Regions from separate parts of the Stenotrophomonas sp. YJH_SMC_57 genome, predicted to be linked through region 2. Evidence: riboswitches for the same ligand, from Rfam matches in the RefSeq annotation. Region 2 holds a riboswitch; the other holds the start of a gene.
What was found. A riboswitch is a leader RNA that binds a small molecule or an ion and turns the genes downstream of it on or off. The one in region 2 is predicted to bind cobalamin.
Positions count from the first base shown of each region.

Region 1: linked by a shared signal. The riboswitch ahead of btuB (TonB-dependent vitamin B12 receptor) and the one ahead of AC5P7U_RS07010 (epoxyqueuosine reductase QueH) in region 2 are both predicted to bind cobalamin.

Region 1 covers NZ_JCAFSZ010000008.1:235,204-245,630, forward strand. The annotation lists gene msrB (peptide-methionine (R)-S-oxide reductase MsrB) at 1-386, shown strand, start outside; gene AC5P7U_RS12940 (cytochrome c biogenesis protein DipZ) at 389-2,158, shown strand; gene msrA (peptide-methionine (S)-S-oxide reductase MsrA) at 2,173-2,910, shown strand; gene AC5P7U_RS12950 (aminotransferase-like domain-containing protein) at 3,063-4,511, shown strand; gene bioD (dethiobiotin synthase) at 4,577-5,254, opposite strand; gene AC5P7U_RS12960 (GAF domain-containing protein) at 5,323-5,805, shown strand; gene AC5P7U_RS12965 (TfoX/Sxy family protein) at 5,802-6,164, shown strand; gene AC5P7U_RS12970 (histidine phosphatase family protein) at 6,256-6,834, opposite strand; gene AC5P7U_RS12975 (acyltransferase family protein) at 6,962-8,089, opposite strand; cobalamin riboswitch at 8,151-8,373, shown strand; gene btuB (TonB-dependent vitamin B12 receptor) at 8,491-10,335, shown strand.
Region 2 covers NZ_JCAFSZ010000004.1:260,267-270,693, reverse strand. The annotation lists gene AC5P7U_RS07025 (helix-turn-helix domain-containing protein) at 1-764, shown strand, start outside; gene AC5P7U_RS07020 (DUF1028 domain-containing protein) at 1,181-2,134, shown strand; gene AC5P7U_RS07015 (patatin-like phospholipase family protein) at 2,208-4,082, opposite strand; cobalamin riboswitch at 4,214-4,406, shown strand; gene AC5P7U_RS07010 (epoxyqueuosine reductase QueH) at 4,584-5,270, shown strand; gene pncA (bifunctional nicotinamidase/pyrazinamidase) at 5,326-5,952, shown strand; gene purU (formyltetrahydrofolate deformylase) at 6,023-6,874, opposite strand; gene AC5P7U_RS06995 (LysR family transcriptional regulator) at 6,989-7,900, shown strand; gene AC5P7U_RS06990 (NADH:flavin oxidoreductase/NADH oxidase) at 7,904-9,004, opposite strand; gene AC5P7U_RS06985 (NAD-dependent protein deacetylase) at 9,124-9,930, opposite strand; gene AC5P7U_RS06980 (acyl-CoA thioesterase) at 9,987-10,388, opposite strand.

The DNA.
Region 1 (10,427 bases), on a different contig from region 2:
GCCAGCAGGCCACCGAGCGGCCATGGAGCAGTCCGCTCAACAAGGAGCACCGGCAGGGCACGTTCGCCTGTGCCGGCTGTGCGCTGCCACTGTTCTCATCCTCCACCAAGTTCGAGAGTGGTACTGGCTGGCCGAGCTTCTGGGCGCCGCTGCACAACGCCATCGGCGAAGACCGCGACGTCACCTTCGGCATCCTGCGGGTGGAGGTGCACTGCCGCCGCTGCGGCGGCCATCTCGGCCACGTATTCAATGACGGCCCGCGTCCGACCGGGCTGCGCTACTGCATGAACGGTGCAGCGCTGATGTTCGTTCCCGGTGCTGCCGATGGCGGCACCACCGACGGCTGGCGGGTGCCGGTCGGTTCTTCCCCCACGTCCGGAGCCTGACCATGCTGCTGTTGCTGCTTGCCTACCTCGGGGGTGCGTTGACCCTGCTCAGCCCCTGCATCCTGCCGGTACTGCCGTTCGTGTTCGCGCGCGCCGACCGCCCCTTCCTGCGCAGCACGCTGCCGCTGCTGCTGGGCATGGCGCTCACCTTCACCGTGGTCGCCAGCCTGGCGGCGGTGGGCAGCCAATGGGTGGCGCAGGCCAACCAGGTCGGTCGCTGGATCGCCCTGGTGCTGATGGCACTGTTTGCGCTGGCGCTGCTGTGGCCGCGACTGGCCGACCATCTGCTGGCCCCGTTCCAGCGCGTGGGTGCACGCTTGAGCGCACGCGCCGATGCCGCTGACGCCGCAGGACGCGGTGGCGCGGGGACCTCGCTGCTGATCGGCATCGCCACCGGCCTGCTGTGGGCCCCATGCGCCGGGCCGATTCTGGGCCTGGTGCTGACCGGCGCCGCCCTGCACGGCGCCAGCGTCGGCACCACTGCGCTGCTGCTGGCCTATGCACTGGGCGCGATCACCGCGCTGGCGCTGGCGGTGTGGATCGGCGGCCGGGTGTTCCGCGCGATGCAGGCGCGGCTCGGCGTGGGTGATGTGCTGCGCAAGGTGCTGGGCGTGGCCGCGCTGCTGGCCGTCGTGGCGATCGGCCTCGGTTGGGACACCGGCCTGCTGACCCGCCTGTCCACGGTCAGCACCGCGCGCATCGAGCAGGGCCTGCTGGACGCCGTACCCGGCGCGCAACCGGCGGCACCGCCGATGATGATGATGGCCGGTGCCAACACCGGTGCCGATGCACCGCTGCCGGTGGAGGGCACCCTGCCCGCGCTGGACGGCGCCACCGGCTGGCTCAACAGCCCGCCGCTGACTGCCCAGCAGCTGCGCGGCAAGGTCGTGCTGGTCGACTTCTGGACGTACTCCTGCATCAACTGCCTGCGCGCGATGCCGTTCGTGCACGAGTGGGAACGCCGCTACCGCGACCATGGCCTGGTGGTGATCGGCGTGCACACGCCGGAATTCGCTTTCGAACGCGACCCACGCAACGTGATGAAGGCGGTGCAGCAGCTGAAGGTCGAGTACCCGGTGGCGCTGGACAACCAGTACACGATCTGGCGTGCGTTCAACAACCGATACTGGCCGGCGCAGTACTTCGTCGATGCGCAGGGCAACATCCGCGGCCACCAGTTCGGCGAGGGCAACTACGCGCGCTCGGAACAGGTGATCCGCCGGCTGCTTGCCGAAGCCGGCCAGACCCGCCTGCCGCCGCCAGCCGATCCCGCCGCGGCCGACCTGCAGGGCGTTGCCGCGCAGGCCGACATGGGCAACCTGCGCTCGCCGGAAACCTATCTGGGCCACGCCCGTGCCGAACAGTTCGCCTCGCCCGGCGGGCAACGCAACGACACCGCGTTCGACTACACGCTGCCCACCACCCTGGCGCTGAACCGGTGGGGCCTGTCCGGGCAGTGGACGATCAACGACGAGGCCGCGCAACTGCAGCGCGCCGGCGGCCGCATCGCGTTCCAGTTCCATGCGCGCGACCTGCACCTGGTGCTGGCACCGGGCCAGGACGGCAAGCCGGTGCGCTTCCGCGTGTGGCTGGACGGCAAACCGCTGCCCGCCACCGATGCCGGCAGTGACGTCGGCCCCGATGGCAGTGGCGTGGTCAACGAACACCGCCTGTTCCAGCTGGTGCGCCAGCGCGGCACGGTCGGCCCGCACCGCTTCGAGATCGAATTCCTCGATGCGGGCGTGCAGGCCTACGCCTTCACCTTTGGTTGAACCGGGAGGACACGATGAAACTCTCCTTTGAACAGGGTATTGCTGCCGGTGTCGCCGGTCTCGTGGCCACGGCATTGATCGCCGGTGTGCTGCTGGTCGACCACGGCGCGATTGCGGCACCGGTCGAATCCAGCGCGCAGGCCAAGGCGCTGCCGGCACCCACCGGCGAAGCGGCGTTCCGCGATGACGCCACCCACGCCAGCGTGGTGTTTGCCGGTGGTTGCTTCTGGGGCGTGCAGGGCGTGTTCCAGCACGTCAAGGGCGTGAGCAATGCGGTATCCGGCTACATCGGTGGCAGCGCCGCCAACGCCCATTATGAGCGGGTCAGCAGCGGCCAGACCGGTCACGCCGAAGCGGTGAAGATCGACTACGACCCGCGCCAGGTCAGCTACGGGCAGCTGATGCAGGTGTTCTTCTCGGTGGTGCACGACCCGACCCAGCTCAACCGCCAGGGGCCGGACCACGGCAGCCAGTACCGGTCGGCGATCTTCAGCGACGATGCGCGCCAACAGGCCGCCAGCCGCGCCTACATCACCCAGCTCGGCCAGGCCGGCAGCTACCGCGCGCCGATCGTCACCCAGCTGGGCAGCGGCCAGCGCTTCTACCCGGCCGAGAGCTATCACCAGAACTACATGACGAACTACCCGCAGGCGGCCTACATCCGCTACTACGACGCACCGAAGCTGGCGGCGCTCGGCAAGCAGTTCCCGGCACTGTACCGGCGCGATGCGGTGCTGGTGCCGATGCGATAGCCGCCGGCCGGCAATCCCCACGCAGAAAAAGACGCACGGCGATCCCGCCGTGCGCTTGGGAAGTATCGGCCGCGCCCCGATCAGGCCCGGCCGACAACGACATGCTAGTCTCGCCATCACCATGGGTACAGCTCCAGTTGGTGGGAACTTCGATGGATACAGATGACCAGAGCGCGATGATCCCTCCCCGCTACCAGCGGCTGTCCGATGAACTGGCCGAAGCCATCCACGGCGGTCGGCTTCCGGTTGGCAGCCGCCTGCCCTCGCTGCGGCAGATGGCGCTGCAGCGCAGGCTCAGCCTGAACACCGTGATCGCGGCCTATCGTCAGCTGGAAGATGCCGGCCTGGTGATTCCACGGCCCAAAGCGGGCTTCGAAGTCGCACCGCGCTTGTCGGTGCCGGAACGTTCGCTGCGCGATACGCCGTCGGCGCCCACCGCGCCGCTGCAGCAGGCGCTGATGGCCCGCGTGCTGGAGGCACAACGCCGACCCGGCGTCATCGACCTGGCCTTCGCCGGCCCCCGTGGTCGCCAGTTCTATCCCGGGGCGCAGCTGGCCCGGCACACCGCACAGGTGCTGCGCCACGGCCAGCAGACGGTGGAAACCTATGCACGCCCGAATGGCTCGCCGCGGCTGCTGGCGCAGATCGTGCGCCGCGGTCCGCGCATGGGCCTGCACACCCACAGCGACCGCCTGCTGCTGACCCATGGCGCGATGGAAGCGCTGCAGCTCGCGCTGCGTGCCGTCACCCGGCCCGGCGATGCGGTCGGCATCGAGGCGCCCTCCTACTTCAACCTGTATCCCTTGCTGGCCACCCTCGGCCTGCGGGCCATCGAATTGCCCACCCACCCGCAACAGGGACTGGATGTCGATGCCCTGGGGGCCCTGCTCGAACACACATCGCTGGCCGCGCTGGTGGTGATGCCGACCGTGCACAACCCGCTGGGCTGCACCATGCCCACATCCGCCAAGCAGCGACTGGCCGAACTGGTCAATGCACGCCAGCTGCCGCTGATCGAAGATGCGGTGTATGCCGAGCTGCAGTTCTGCGAACCGCCTGCGCCCTTGCTCAAGGCCTTCGATCGCGACGGATGGGTGATGGTGGTCGGTGGGTTTTCCAAGACGCTGGCGCCGGACTATCGCATCGGCTGGCTGGAGGGTGGCCGCTTCGCCGAGCGCATCGCGCTGCTGAAGTTCCAGTCCACCGGCGGCGAACCGCAACTACTCGGCGATGCGGTGGCCGCCTACCTGGAGGCGGGCAGCTACGAGCACCACCTGCACCGCATGCGTCGCCTGTATCGCGAGCAGGTGGGACGGCTGCGCCAGCTGGTAGCCGAGCACTTCCCGGCTGGCACCCGCGCCACCGAGCCGCAGGGCGGTTTCCTGCTTTGGCTGGAACTGCCGGGCGTGGATACGCGCGAACTGTTCGAGCGTGCGCTGCAGGAGGACATCGTGTTCATGCCCGGCCAGGTCTATTCGCGCGGCGCCCGCTACCGGCATTGCCTGCGGCTGTCGTGCTGCCAGACCCTGGATGCGCGCTTCATCGGTGCGGTGGAACGGCTGGGCGCGATCGCGCGCGAGCTGGCGGCTGCAGCACGGTAGTGCCGGCCGCTGGCCGGCAACTGCATCCATCCAGCGATCCCGGGATTGCCGGCCAGCGGCCGGCACTACAGGTGCGCGGCCAGCGCTTCGCCATTTGCCCCCGGCAGGTGCCGCAGCCGGCCCCAGCACGGCATCGGCAGGCGCTGCCGCAGCGTGGCGAAGTTCTCGTCCTGGCGCTGCATGGCCGGGTCGATGTGGTTGCCGACCCAGCCCAGGCACGCCACGCCGCTGGCCTGCAACGACTGCGCGGTCAGCCGCGCATGGTTGACGCAGCCCAGCCGCATGCCCACCACCAGCAGCACCGGCAGCTGCAGCGCGCGCACCAGGTCCAGCTGGTCCAGCGTGGCCGAGACCGGCGCCAACCAACCGCCAACGCCCTCCACCACCACGATATCGGCCTGTGCGCGCAGCCGCTCGAACGCGGCCACCATCGGCGCCAGCTCCACCTGCACGCCATCTTCGGCAGCGGCCAGCTCCGGTGCCAAGGGGTGCCGCAACGCATACGGATTCAGGTCGGCATAGTCCGGCACCGGCCAGCTGGCCGCCTGCAGGGCCAGCGCGTCCTCGTTGCGCAGGCCCTGCCCCAGATCCTCGCTGCCGCTGGCTACCGGCTTCATGCCGACTGCACGCAGGCCACGACGGCGCAGTGCGTGCAGCAGCGCGGTGCTGACCGCGGTCTTGCCGATCCCGGTATCGGTGCCGGTCACGAACAGGGCAGGTGGCAGCGCGGCGGGCAATGGCATTGATGGGCTCCAGCAGGGCAACAGAGCGTGCATTATCGCCGGCCCCGCACGCTTGCTAGACTGCGGGCATGTTCGCCAATGCCTCGCTCACCGGCAGCAAGCCGGAACAATACGCCCAGCTGCTGGAACAGGCCCGTGGCCTGGTCTACGCCGAGTCCGACCGCATCGCCAACGCGGCCAACCTCTCCGCGCTGGTCTACCACGCCCTGCCCGATCTGAACTGGGTCGGCTTCTACCTGTACGACGGCAAGGAACTGGTGGTCGGCCCGTTCCAGGGCCTGCCGGCCTGCGTGCGCATCCCGCTGGACAAGGGCGTGTGCGGCGCGGCCGCCAGCCAGCGCGTGACCCAGCGCGTGGACGACGTCGATGCCTTCCCCGGCCATATCGCCTGCGACTCGGCCTCGCGTTCGGAACTGGTGGTGCCGCTGCTGCGCGGTGATGAGCTGATCGGCGTGTTCGACATCGACAGCCCCAAGGTGGGCCGCTTCGATGCCGAGGACCAGGCCGGGCTGGAAGCCATCGCCCACGTGTTCGTCGAGGCCCTGGGATGAGCGCACCGAAACTGCGCAACATCGGCCCGAAGAGTGCGGCATGGCTGCGCCAGGTCGGCCTGCGCAGCCGCGAGGACCTGGCCGCGATCGGTGCGGTCGGCGCCTTCGTCAAGGTCAAGCGCGCGGGCTTCAAGCCCAGCCTGAACCTGCTGTACTCGCTGGAAGGCGCGTTGCTGGACTGCCATTGGCAGGAACTGAGCGAGCCACAACGCGAAGCACTGGTGCAGGACTACGAAGCACGCATCGCCGCGCATCCATTGAAGGCAGCCGGCCCGGCTTCGGGCCCGGTGCATGAGCAACGCTTCGATGCCGACGATGACGCTGAAGACAGCGTCGCCGAGAGCGCCGACGAGGATTGAGCCCTCCGCGTTCCTGGGGATGCCGGCCAGCGGCCGGCACTACCACTGTGATGCGGGATCGGTAGCGCCAGGCCATGCCCGGCGGGTGCGCTCAGGGCTGCTGCAGTTCCAGCAGTTCGCCTACCAGACCTGCTTCACCGCGTTCCAGCCGTACCCGCAGGCGCGTGCCATGGTCGATGCGCAGCGCCCAGCACAGCGACATTGGCAGGCCGCACACCTGCGAAAGCACCATGCGCAGCGGGCCACCGTGGCTGACCACCAGTGTCGGCAGCGGGTCATCGTCATCAAGCAGGCGATCCAGCGCGCGCGCAATGCGCCGCTCGAAGTGGCCCCAGCTCTCACCATTCGGCGGCGGATACGCATGCGGGTCGGCATGGAACGCCGCCAACGCGTCTTCCGGCAGATCGAACAGGGACTGGCCGTCCCAATCACCGAAATCCAGTTCCTCCCACTCTTCGTCCGCCTCCACATCCAGGCCGCGCGCGGTGGCCAGCGCCATCGCCGTGTGCAGCGAGCGCAGCCGCGGCGAGCTGATCACCCGCTCCCACGGCTGTGCGGCATAGGCATCGACCAGTCCCTGTGGCAGCGGGGCCAGCTGCGGTGGATCGGTGCGGCCATCGAGGAACTCATCGCGACCGTTGCCGGCATGGCGGACCAGGTCGAGGATCACGGTAGTGCAACCGTATATGAAGCGCTGGCCAACGACTGCGTCGCGGACGGCGCAGGTAAAATCGACGATTGAAGCAACATCATGAACCCCACTTCCGGACAGCATCCCCGTAGTGGGGCGCGCCATTCTAGCGTGGGCCGCCCTCCGCCTGCCTGGATGAGGCCCCTGCACCTGATGCGGACAGCGATGCCATCACGCGTTTGCCCAACCTGATCATCGGTGCTTCGATGCAGCGATGCCCCAGCGCGGCCAACGGCAGTGCGACTGCCAGTACCAGCGCAGCGCACAGCAGATAGCCGGTTGTCCCGCCACCCGTGACCGCCAGCAGCCTGCCAAACACCGGCGCGAGCAAGGCGATCACAATGGGATGCCCCAGGTAGAGCGAGTAGCTCACCGTACCCAGCCAGGCTGTCGCCCGGTTGATCAACCAGCGTGGCGGGCATTGCGAACAACCCACCAGCAATGCCAGGTAGCCAAGGCCCGCCAGTTGCCATTGGCTCGCTCCGCTCCAGCCGCCCACTGTTCCTGTCATGACCAGCAGCAGCACCAGGCCACCGGTAGCGTTCAGAGCCATTCCCCACCCGCGCGCCTGCGCGGAAGGCAGCCGCGAGAGAGCGTTGTATGCGTGATACGCCACCAGCCCCATCGCGAACACAGGCGCGTGCGTCAGCCAGCCGTAGCTGCCCAGCGAAGCCTCCACGCGTGCTCCCAGCGAGCCAGTTCCGGCCAACGCCGCCAGCCCCAACAGCGCCAGGAGGAGCATCCAGGCCCGGCGCCCGTCATTCACCCACAGGTACAACACAGGGAAGATCGCATAGAACAGCATCTCGACCCCGACTGCCCAGCTGGCCCAGACAATTCCCTGGTCCCAACCGGGGAAGAGGTTGAATGTGAATGTGGCATTGGCAATGATCTCGGCCCACGGATGGCCGGCATGGCTACCCCGGCCATCGCGGAAAATCGAGAACGCCAGCAGCAGATAGAACAGCGGCGCGATGCGCAGGAAGCGGTGCAGGTAGAAGCTCAGCAACGGCCGACCGCTGGCTCTGTGGCGAGGCTGGGTATAGCACAGGGAAAATGCGCTGATCACGAAGAACAATGCGACACCCGTGGCCCCCAGGTGCAGCACCGGCAACAACCAGCCCGCGACAGACAACGTGGGCGTCGGCATCGACTGGACGTGATACAACACAACATAGACGGCAGCCAAGCCCCGAAGCGAGTCGAGGAACTGCAGGCGATCCTTTGCAATCATGTTCCAGGTTCCAACCAGAAGCGCGTGCGACACCTCTCACTCTACCAGCTGGCGATGCCGTAGACTGCGCGCACTTCCAGGTGACCTGCGGCCTTGGCCGGCAGGTTGAAACGGGAAGCCGGTGACGCGTGATTCCACGCCAGGCCGGCGCTGCCCCCGCAACGGTAAGCACGTCAGTTCCAGGCAACAACGCCACTGTGCCGCGCGCATGGGAAGGCGCCTGGACGGTGGCCTCGCGCCACCCGGCGGCAAGCCCGGAGACCGGCCCGGAAGCCTCAGGTCGCGATGCGGTGGGCATGGCGCTGGATGAGCACGGCGTCGGCCGTGGCATCGGCGCGTGCCTGGCTTCGCGGCTCCTCCCCTTCGCTGCGCGGGCGTGCGCAGCACCTGGAGTCCCCCAGATGAAGCTGCAGACCCGAATGCTCACCCTGGCCGTACTGGCCACGCTGCCCACGCTGGCGCAGGCCGCCAATGACACCACCGCGCTCGACCAGGTACTGGTCACCGCCACCCGCACACCGATCGCCCTGCAGGACAGCATCGCGCCGGCCCAGGTGATCGATCGCGCGCAGATCGAATCCAGCCAGGCCACCTCGCTGCAGGAACTGCTGCGCGGCCGCGCCGGCATCAACCTGACCAACACCGGTGGCCTTGGCAAGCAGAGCTCGCTGTTCCTTCGCGGCACCAACTCCGGCCACACCGTGGTGCTGGTCGACGGCGTGCGCATCAACAGCGCCGACCTCGGCCTGGCCATGTATCAGGATCTGCCGCTGGCGCAGATCGAGCGCGTGGAGATCGTGCGTGGCCCGCAGTCCAGCCTGTACGGCGCCGACGCCATCGGTGGCGTCATCCAGATCTTCACCCGCCGCAACCAGGGCGATTTTGCTCCGCACTTCCAGCTCGGTGGCGGCAGCAACGGCCTGCGCGAAGCCAGCGGCGGCATCGGGGGTGGCACCGAACGCGGCTGGTTCGGCGCCGACATCGCCTACCAGCATTCCGATGGCATAGACGCCTGCCGCGGCTCTTCCTCGGTGTTCACTGCCGGCTGCTTTGCCGACGAACCCGACCGCGACGGCTACCGCAACCTGTCCAAGAGCCTGCGTGGCGGCTACACCTTCAACGACCAGTGGAACGTGGAAGGCAGCGCGCTGCGTGCCGACGGCAGGAACCACTACGACGGCTACTACAACTACTCTGAAACCCGCCAGCAGGTGCTGGCCGGCAAGGTGCGCTACACCCCGTCCGAGCGCCTGGCATTCACTGCCAACGTCGGCCGCAGTGACAACGAATCAGACAACTATGGCGCGCCGGGCGTATTCGGTAGTGCGCAGACCCACCGCAACAGCGCCTCGCTGCAGGGGGATTTCGGCCTGGCCGAGGGCCAGCTGCTGAGTGCCGGCGTGGACTGGAGCGAAGACAACCTGGATGGCAGCAGCGCGGGCTACCTCGTTGACAGCCGCCGCAACACCGGTGTGTTCGTGCAGTACCAGGGCCGCTTCGGCCGCCACCAGCTGCAGGCCAGCGCGCGTAACGACGACAACCAGCAGTTCGGCAACCATGCCACCGGCAGCCTTGGCTGGGCGATGCAGCTGGCGCACGGCCTGCGCGTCAATGCCAGCTACGGCACCGCCTTCAAGGCACCGACCTTCAGCGACCTGTACGACCTGTGGAGCGGCGTGCCGACGTTGAAGCCGGAGAAGTCCAGGAGCGCCAACCTCGGTGTTTCTCAACAGGGCCAGGGCTGGCATTGGGGCCTGGACGTGTACGAGACCCGCATCGATGACCTGATCACCTACGATGCGCTCACGATGAAGATGCAGCAGGTGGAGAAGGCGCGTATCCGCGGCGCCGAGCTGACCGGTGGCGTGCTGCTGGCCGGCTTCGATATCAACGCGCAGCTGAGCCACACCGACCCGCGCAACCGCACCCGGGGCAGCAGCCAGTTCGACAACTGGCTGCCGCGCCGCGCGCAGCAGACCGCGCGCCTGGACATCGATCGCCGCTTCGGCGATTTCCGCGCCGGCCTGACAGTGCAGGGCGCGGGCAAGCGCTATGACAACGCCGGCAACTCGGTGAAGGTCAGCGGCTACGGCACGCTGGACCTGCGTGCCGAGTACGCGCTGACGCCGTCGTGGTCGCTGCTGGCGCGTGCGGCCAACGTGTTCGACCGCAGGTACGAGACCGTGGCGTGGTTCAACCAGCCCGGCCGCGAGTACCAGCTGAGCGTGCGTTACCAGCCGAGATGACCGCAACGGTCATGGTAGTGCCGGCCGCTGGCCGGCAGCATCATGACCTTCGGGAGAGCGTTCCGGGTTGCCGGCCAGCGGCCGGCACTACC
Region 2 (10,427 bases):
CCGGACGCGAGAAGCGCCAGTTCGATGCCGGTGCGCGGCGGCTGTGGTTGCCCGATTACCTGGAGCCCGGCCAGCAGGCGTTCCAGATGGCCGCCGAGCTGGCGCTGCACGGTTACCTGCCGCAGATCGATGCGGTGATCGCGCGTGCGGGCTTCCACGACGAAGCGCGCATCGCGCAGGCGCGGATCGGGCTTTCCAACTATTTCGCCGGTGCGCTGGTGATGCCGTACATGCGCTTCCTGCGTGCGGCCGAGGCCAGCAGCTACGACATCGAACTGCTGGCGCACCAGTTCGGCGTCGGCTTCGAGGCGGTGTGCCATCGGCTGAGCACGCTGGCGCGGCGCAGTGCGCCGGGCCTGCCGTTCTTCTTCATCCGGGTGGACCGCGCGGGCAATGTGTCCAAGCGGCATTCGGCTACCGATTTCCACTTCTCGCAGGTGGGTGGCTCGTGCCCGCTGTGGATCGTGTACGAGGCGTTCAACCAGCCGGGGCGCATCCTCACCCAGACCGCGCGCATGCCCGACGGCCGCCGCCATTTCTGGCTGGCACGGCAGGTCAGCAGCGGGCCGGTAGGCCATGGCCAACCGCGCAAGACGTTTGCGGTGGCGCTGGGCTGCGACCTGCAGCATGCGGAGCGGCTGGTGTATTCGCTGGGGCTGGATGTGCAGAGCCCGGGCAACTCGGTGTCGATCGGCCCGGGGTGCCGGGTGTGCCCGCGCGAGGACTGCATGCAGCGCGCGTTCGCGCAGTTGCCGGGAAGGTAGGGGTTATTCGGCAGGGCTGCGCCCTGCACCTGCTTCAATCCAAGGCAACAGCAAAAGCAACAGCGGGCTTTCCTTGGGATGGCGGGGTGGGTCCGGTGGCGGGGGACGCCGTAAACCCCCCTCCGGGGTCCGGCCCAGCCGCTGGCGGCTGTGCGTTCGGGCGCTTGCGAAGCAGTGCTTCGCAAGCAAAGCGCCCTCACCCTTGGGGGCTTGGCCGCGGCATCCATGCCGCGGACACCCCCGCCACCGGACCCACCCCGCCTTCGACAGTTCTCTGCGATCTGTCTGGATGGCATGACCTGCTCTTGGTGGGTGTCGACCTTGGTCGACACGGTAGATCCACGCGTGGCGTGGATCTACTAAACCATTCGTGCGTAGGCTGCATCCCAATCGGGATGCCCTCCCTGGAGATGACCATGCCCCTGATGCGTTCCTGTGTGGCTCTGCTGCTCGCTGCCTTTGCTGCGCCAGCCTGGGCGACCTTTTCCATCGTGGCCTGCAACGGGGCCGGTGACTGCGGCGTGGCGGTGGCTACACACAATCTCGGCGTCGGTGGCGTGGGCGTGCCGTGGGCGCAGGCGAAAGTGGGGGCGGTTGCCAGCCAGTTCGAGACCAATCCAACCTACGGCTCGAAAGGCCTGGCGCTGCTGGGCAGGGGCCGCACGCCTGCGCAGGTGCTCAAGCAGCTGCTGGACGAAGACGGTGATTTCGATGGCACCACGCTGGCCGAGCGCCAGGTGGGCCTGGTCAGTGCGCGCGGCGGCAATGCGCAGTACACCGGCACCACCGCCCAGCAAGCCAACTGGGCCGGTGCGCAGGGTGAGGGCATGCTGAGCGTGCAGGGCAACGGCCTGGCCGGGCCAGAGGTACTGGCCGCCATGCAACGCAGCTTCGCCGCCTCGCGCGGTGCACTGGCGGCGCGCCTGCTGGCGGCGCTGGAAGCCGGCCAGGCCGCCGGCGGCCAGCGCAGCGGGCAGTGGTCGGCGGCGTTGCTGGTGCGCACGCCTGGCGGTGACTGGCAGGACACCGATCTGCGCGTGGATGCCGATCCGCGCGCCGTCGCAAGGCTTCGCGAGCTGTACGACATGCGACTGTCCAACGACGCCATCATCCGTGCCGAGCAACGCTGGGAAAAGGGCGATGTGGCCGCTGCACGTGCGGCGCTGGCCACCGCGTTGTCACTGGCGCACGGCTGGGACCGCACCTGGGCGCGCGCCGCGCGCCTGGCCATGCGCCAAGGCGATGCAGCGCTCGCCCGCGAATACCTGGCTGGCCTGCGTACGCTCAATCCGGGATGGGTGAAACAGGAACTGGCGCTGCCATTGTATGCGCCGTTGCAGGGTGATGCGGTGGTGGAGGCGTGGCGTTGAGGCACCGCAGGGGGCAGATCGTGCCGACCAAGGTCGGCACCCACCAGAACCGTTCAATCGGCTGCGGCGAAGATCAATAGATCGGCGTCACCTTCATCTGTGGCAGCGGGCGCGGTGCGCCGTCGGTGAGGTCAGGTCCCAGGTCGTCCCAGCTGCGGCCCTGTTCGACCATCAGCCCCCACAACTGCTGCGAGGCCTGCCGCTTGTCTTCCGAGCCCAGCTTGTACGACGGCGGTGCCGGCTGGCCGCTGGCGACCGTCGAATAGGCCGCGCGGTAGGCCAGCACCTGCTGCGCCGGGTCATCGGTGCGCGCCACTTCCAGCGTGTAGCGCTGGTAGGCCGAGGCCAGGTTGCGCCAGCGGATCCAGTAGTGGTTGTCGAACGAGAACGAACAGAAACGTGCACCGGCCAGGCTGCCCTTGTCGGCGATGCGGGTGAGCACCTCCTGCGGCATGTCCAGGTTCATGCCACCCTCGTCGCCCTGCAGGCTGACGTGCACGATGCGATCGCGGTAGCCCGGTGCGCGCGCCTGCAGCAGGTCGCGCCAGTTCTGCATGGTTGCCACCACCGCGAACAGGAAGCGCCCCAGCTCGGCGGCCGCCAGCGGCGTGGCGATCGACTGGTAGGTGCGCTGCCAGCCGTGGCGATTCTCGGTGGGCAGGAACACCGCATGCTCCAGCGCCTGGCGGCCGCTGCTGCCATGGCTCACATCCTCGGCATGCTGCGGGTAGACCAGGTTGATGGCGAAAGTCGGCCAGCGTGGCAACGCCGCATCGAACAGGTGGATCGGGAAGTTGCTGCTGATGCCGCCATCGGAGAACCAGCAGATGCGGAAGGCGGTGATGACCGGACCGCAGGTCTGCCCGGCACTGGTCAGCCCTTCCATGCTGTCGGCCACGTTGTGCTCCGCATCGGCCGCCGGTGCGGTCGGTTCGCAGCGTCGTTCGCGGCGCGAGGGTTCATGCAGCGGTACCGCGCTGATCAGCAGCGGGAAACTCAGGCTCATCCGCGTGGCCACCAGCACCGGCAGCTGCGGGCCCTGCGGCAGGTGGTAGTACTGGCGCCCCTCCACCTCCAGCGGCGGGCCAGCCTGCTGTACCAGCCACTGCACCACGCTGGCCGGGAACAGCTGCTCGAACTCCTCGCGCAGGAACCAGAACTGCGCGCCGCCCAGCGGCAGCGTGCGCGGCTCGTTGTGCGATACGCAGGTGGTGATCATCTGCAGGCTGATCGCATGCGGGCTGTCCGGCTCGCCGGGGTAGCGCGGCGCGTCGTGCAGATCGGCGAAGGTCAACGGAGCATCCAGCGGCTTGCCGGCCAGCTGCTGCAGGCACGCGTGCAGCCACTCGGTGAGGGCGGGCTTGCGCGCATCGCGGCCGAGCCCGCTGCACAGGCCCAGCAGGTTGCGCCGTGCCACCCGCGCCACCCGCAGCGCGGCACCGGCCACGCCGGCCCCGTAGGCACACAGCAGCGACGGCAGCAACGTGGCGGCCACCCCGCTCCAGCCGCCTCCCCACCAGCCCAGGCCGAGCAGCAGCGCCAGCGACACCAGCACCTCCAGCGGCGCGATCTCGAACACGGCCACCGCCAGGCACAGCAGCTTGTGCGGCAAGCGGGCGCTGCCGGTCAGCACCACCAGCAGCCGGTAGGCCGCGCGTGCCCCGCGTGCCGGCTGGAACAGGCTGTAGATGAAGCCGCGCCGCGACAGCTGGGCCGACACCGCCGACAGCCCGCCATAACCGGCGTCGCCGGGCAGGTGTTCGCCCGCCTGCTGGCGACGGTCGCCACACGCCGCCGCGGCCGCCACCGCGGCGGCGATGGCGCCGGCCGAGGTGCCGCCAATGCTCTTGAACCGATACTCGCGGGCCAGCGCCAGTACCGCATTGGGGTACACGATGCCGCTGGTGATGCCGCCCTTCATGACCAGATCGCAGTACTTGTCCGCCACGAACCACCTCCCGTCTGCCGGTGTCCAGTATGGCAAGAGGCGCTCTCACAGCCTGAGAAGTGGGCCACAGCACTGCAGGGTCCTGGGCCCTTGACCATCACGGCCAACGGGTCCACCGTGCACACGCCGAAGGTATCCATCCCAGGTTCGGATGACGGGATGGATTTAAACGGGAATCCGGTGAAGGCGCCTGGCGCGCCCATTCCGGAGCTGCCCCGCAGCGGTGAATGGAAACGAATCCTGCCAACAGCACTGGGCTCACGCCTGGGAAGCGGCGGGTAGTAGGTGGGCTGCGGCCCGTGTCCATCAGCCCGAAGACCGGCCCCGGCCGGGGGACACGACCGTCCCCTGACTCGACCTGGACTCTCCGCGGGGAGGGTGCCGGGGCCGTCGCTGTCCTGCGCGTGCAGGCGGAGCGGCCGCGCGCGCCTTTTCCGCGGTAGCTGCCCAGAGCTGCTTCCCACGCGCTGATGCATGGGCCACCGCCGTTGCCGGCGGTCCATGCGGTACCTGACGATGACCGAGCTCCAACGCCCCACCCTGATCCTGCCGGCCGACGGCAAGCGCCTGCTGCTGCACTCCTGCTGCGCGCCCTGCTCCGGCGAAGTGATGGAGGCGATCACCGCCTCCGGGATCGACTACGCGATCTTCTTCTACAACCCCAACATCCATCCGGTGAAGGAATACGAGCTGCGCAAGCAGGAGAACATCCGCTTCGCCGAGCAGCACGACATCCCCTTCATCGACTGCGACTACGACACCGACAACTGGTTCAGCCGCGCGCGCGGCATGGAGAACGAGCCCGAGCGCGGCATCCGCTGCACGATGTGCTTCGACATGCGTTTCGAACGCACCGCGCTGTACGCGCATGAACACGGCTACGACACCATCAGTTCGTCGCTGGGCATCTCGCGCTGGAAGAACATGGCGCAGATCAACGACTGCGGCATTCGCGCCGCCTCGCGCTATGAAGGCCTGCAGTACTGGGACTACAACTGGCGCAAGGGTGGCGGTGCCAGCCGCATGATCGAGATCAGCAAGCGCGAGCAGTTCTACCAGCAGGAATACTGCGGCTGCGTGTACTCGCTGCGCGATGCCAACCGCCACCGCCGCGAGAACGGCCGCGAGCGGATCAAGATCGGCCTGCTGTACTACGGGCAGGACGCTGAGACCCCGCAGGGCGATTGACGTGTGGGCATGGGGCGGCCACGCTGGTCGCCCCTTCCGTTGTGCCGGACCTGCCATGACCGCCCTGCCCGCCGATGTCGCCCTGCTGGTGATCGACCTGCAGCCGGACTTCATGCCGGGTGGCACGCTGGCCTGCGAGCAGGGCGATGCGCTGGTGGCACCGATTGCCGCGCTGCTGGCACAGCGCCACTACCGCACGGTGGTGGCCACCCAGGACTGGCACCCGGCCGACCACGCCTCGTTCGCCAGCCAGCACCCCGGCAAGCGCCCGTTCGAGACCATCCTGCTGCACGCACAGCCGCAGACCCTGTGGCCTGACCACTGCGTGCAGGGCAGCGCCGGCGCCGCGCTGCACCCGGGCGTGGACTGGACCGTGGCCGACCTCATCCTGCGCAAGGGCACGCGCCAACAGGTGGATTCGTACAGCGCCTTCCGCGAGAACCACGGCCCTGACGGCGAGCGCCCGCCAACCGGCCTGGCCGGCTGGCTGCACGAGCGCCGCATCCGCGAAGTGCATGTGTGCGGCCTGGCCCGCGACTACTGCGTGCTGTGGAGCGCGCAGGATGCGGTGAAATCCGGCTTCAAGGTGAAGTTCCTGTGGGACCTGACCCGGCCGGTGACCGAGGCCAACGACGCGATGGTGCGCGAGGCGCTGGGCAAGGCCGGGATCGCGGTCGCCTGACCGACAACGGTAGTGCCGGCCGCTGGCCGGCAATCCCGGGATCCCTGCAGTTGCCGGCCAGCGGCCGGCACTACCGGAACACCACCGTGCGATGCCCGTTGAGCAGGATGCGGTGCTCGACATGCCGGCGCACGGCACGCGCCAATACCAGCGATTCGGTATCACTGCCCAGCCGCACCAGCTCACGCGGTGCCATGGCATGGTCCACGCGCGCGACGTCCTGTTCGATGATCGGGCCTTCGTCCAGATCCTCGGTGACGTAGTGCGCGGTGGCGCCGATGATCTTGACCCCGCGCGCGTGTGCCTGGTGATACGGCTGCGCGCCCTTGAAGCTGGGCAGGAAGCTGTGGTGGATGTTGATCGCGCGGCCAGCCAGGGCGCGGCACAGCGTGGGCGAGAGAATCTGCATGTAGCGCGCCAGTACCACCAGGTCGATGCGTTCGCGCTCGACCAGATCGATGATCTGCTGTTCCTGCACTGCACGCGTGTCCGCGTTCACCGGCAGATGGTGGAACGGCACCTGGTAGGACGCGGCCAGCGGCGCGAAGTCGGCGTGGTTGGATGCCACCGCGGCGATGTCCACTTTCAACTGCCCGCTGTGGGCGCGGAACAGCAGGTCGTTCAGGCAATGCCCCTGTTTGCTGACGAGCACCAGCAGGCGCGCGCGGCGACGGCCATCATGCAGCTGCCAGTCCATGCCGTAGTCGGCGGCCAGCGCGGCCATCGCGGCATGCACGGTGTCCAGCGGCAGGCTGGCGTCGCGGTCGAAGTGCACGCGCAGGAAGAAGCGGCCGCTTTCCTCATCGCCGAACTGCTGGGCGTCGAGGATGTTGCAGCCATGGTCGAACAACAGGCCGGACACGCGGTAGACGATGCCGGTACGGTCGGGGCAGGACAGGGTGAGGATGGAATCGGGGCGCATCGCCCGAGTGTAGGGCAGCGCCCGGCCCGACGGATCGATGGTCACCGTTGCAACCGAACGGCTTGGTTCAGTCCCAAGCGATACTTGCCCTTCCGCATGGCAAGCTGGTCGGTCATGAACCTGTTGCAACTGATCCGCAGCTTCACCCGCACCGCAGAGACCGGCAGCATTGCCGCTGCGGCCCGCACGCTTGGCATCAGCGCCACCGCCGTCGGCCAGAACATCAACCGGCTGGAGGCGCATCTGGGCGTACGGCTGCTGAACCGAAGCACGCGCCAGCTGGCACTCAGCGAGGCCGGCGCGCTGTACCTGGCGCAGGTACGCCACATCGAAGCCGACCTGGCGCGCGCGCAGGCGATGGTCACCGCCGGTGACATCGAACCGGCCGGGCCCCTGCGCATCGCCAGCAGCAGCGCGTTCGGCCGCCACGTGCTTGCGCCGTTGCTGCCTTCGCTGCAGCAACGCTACCCGCAACTGCAGCTGGAGCTGCGCCTGAGTGACCGCGCCGTGCAGCATGGACCGGAAGCGGTGGATGCCAGCATCCGCATCGGTGCGCAGCTGGAAGATGGCGTGGTCGCGCGGCAGCTGGCACGCATTCCGTTCGTGTTCTGCGCCGCGCCGGCCTACCTGAAGGCACACGGCACGCCGCAGCAACCCTCGGAACTGGGCAGCCATCGCGGGCTGCTGCACCGCTTCCCCACCGACGGCCGCCCGCTGCGCTGGGGCCTGCTGAACGACGGCCAGCGCGTGGACGCGGCGCTGCCGCCGAGCATGGTCTGCGATGACATTGATGCGCTGGCCGAGCTGGCTGCCGCAGGTGCAGGCATCACCCGGCTGGCGGCGTTCGTGGCCGAGCCGTACCTGCGCGACGGCCGCCTGCAGGCGGTGTTCGGCGCAGACACCGCGTGGCGGCCGGAACCGATGGAGGTCTATTTCTGCGTCAGCGACCGCCGCGACTTCACCGCCAAGATCCGCGCGCTGTTCGAGCACCTGCAGGCCGGCATGGCGCCGGCCTGGCGGGTGTGAGCCTCAGCGTGCCTTGAATACGCCGCGCGCATCACGCGGTTCGCAGCGCAGGTACTGCGGCGCCGGTTCCACGCTGTCGCGCAGCGCGGCGGCGGCATGCCACGGCCAACGCGGGTCGTAGAGGATGCCGCGCGCCAGTGCCACCGCGTCGGCGTGGCGATGGCGCAGGATCGATTCGGCCTGCTCGGGCTCGGTGATCATGCCCACCGCAATGACCGGCATGCGCACCTTGGCCTTGATTGCGGCTGCGAACGGCACCTGGTAACCCGGGCCGACGGTGATCTTCTGGCGTTCGTCGAGGCCGCCGCTGGAGACGTGCAGGAAGTTGCAGCCGCGCGCGTCCAGCACCTGCGCCAGCGCCTCGCTCTGTACCAGATCCCAGCCACCGTCGACCCAGTCGCTGGCGGAAATGCGCACGCCCACGGCGACCTTGTCCGATACCGCCGCGCGCACCGCGTCGAATACTTCCACCAGCAGGCGCAGGCGGTTCGGCAGCGAGCCGCCGTAGCCATCGGTGCGGCGGTTGCTCAGCGGCGACAGGAACTGGTGCAGCAGGTAGCCGTGTGCGGCGTGCAGTTCGATCAGCTCGAAACCGAGGCGCTCGGCGCGCACCGCGCTGGCAGCAAAGGCGGCGATGACGTCGGCGATGGCGGCCTCGTCCAGTTCCTGCGGCGCCGGATCGGCGGCATGGAACGGCAGCGGCGACGGCGCCACCGTGGCCCAGCCACGCGCATCGTCGGCCGGCAGCTGGCCACCGCCGTCCCACGGACGCCTCACCGAGGCCTTGCGGCCGGCATGGCCCAGCTGGATGCCCAGCGGCATCGGCGACCAGCGGCGGACGCTGGTCAGCACCTGCGCCAGCGCGGCCTCGGTGCCGTCATCCCACAGGCCCAGGTCGGCCCAGCTGATGCGCCCGCGCGGCTCGACCGCGGTGGCTTCCAGGATCAACAGTCCGGCGCCGGACTGCGCCAGGTTGCCAAGGTGCATTGCGTGCCAGTCGCTGGCGCGGCCATCTTCGGCGGAGTACTGGCACATCGGCGCGATCACGATGCGGTTGGACAGGGTCAGGGGGCCGAACGAAATCGGCGAAAACAGCTGGGTCACGGGGGTGCGGGGGGACAGGCGGATGGGGGGACGTATTGCAGCGCCGCACGGCCTGCGAATCAACCGTCTGGATGGATCGCTGTTTCGCGCGACCTGCCGCAGCCGAGCGTGGGCTCGGCTCAGGGCGAAGCCCACGCGGCCAGCGCCTCTGCGCAATCGCGCTCGTCCTTGAACTGAAGCAGGTCGTCGGCGCGGGTGCGGCCACGGTTCAGCGCCGCCACCGGCAATCCCGCCCTGGCCGCGGCCTGCACGAAGCGGAAGCCGGAATAGACCATCAGCGACGAGCCGACCACCAGCACCGCATCGGCCTGCTGCAGGTGCTCGTGCACGGCGGCCACGCGCTCGCGCGGCACGTTTTCGCCGAAGAACACCACGTCCGGCTTCAGCAGGCCGCCACAGTGCGGGCAGTCCGGCACCACGAAGGCGGAGAAATCCGTTTCCAGATCGGCGTCGCCATCGGGCGCGATGCCGGCCTCGAGCGCGTCCCAGCCGGGGTTGGCCTCGCGCAGGCGCTGCTGGAACTCCTCGCGCCCGCTGCGGCGCTCGCAGCCCATGCAGCGCACCAGATCCAGCCGGCCGTGCAGGTCGATCACATTCTGGCTGCCGGCGCGCTGGTGCAGGCCATCCACGTTCTGGGTGAGCAACACCTGCAGCTTGCCGCGGCTTTCCAGCGCGGCCAGTGCCTGGTGGGTGCCGTTGGGCCGGGCCAGGCCGAAACGCGGCCAGCCCAGCAGGCTGCGTGCCCAGTAGCGCTGCCGGGTGGCCGCCTCGCCCATGAAGGCCTGGTAGGTCACAGGCGGCGTGCGTTTCCACTGGCCGTCGCTATCGCGGTAATCGGGAATGCCCGAGGCGGTGCTGCAACCGGCGCCGGTCAGCACGAACAAGCGCTGGGCGCGGTCGATGAAGTCGGTCAGCGGCAGGGTCATGGCTGCCAGATGGGGGCGCGCATGCGCCCCCGCAAGCGCCGGTTCAGCCGGCGGGGTCAGGCCGCCGGCAGCGGCGGCACCGCGATCGGGTGGCCTTCCTCGTCCAGCGCGATCATCACGAAGTGACCGCGCGTGCACAGCTTGCGCTCGCCGCTTTGCAGGTCTTCGGCCACCAGTTCGACCTCGACCTTCATCGAGCTGCGGCCCACTTCGACGATGCGGCCGATGGTCTCCACCATCTGGCCGATGCGGATCGGCAGCTTGAAGTCGACCTGGTCGCTGCGCGCGGTCACTACGGTGCGGCGCGAGTAGCGGGCGGCGGCCAGGAAGGCGGCCTTGTCCATCCACGCCAGCGCCTGGCCACCGAACAGGGTGCCCAGATGGTTGGTGTGGTTGGGGAAGACGATTTCGGCCATGCGCACTTCGGTGGGCGGCACGGTCTCGGGGATCGGGGTCATGGGCGGTGCTTCGCTGTGGGGTGCCGCGATTTTAAGCCA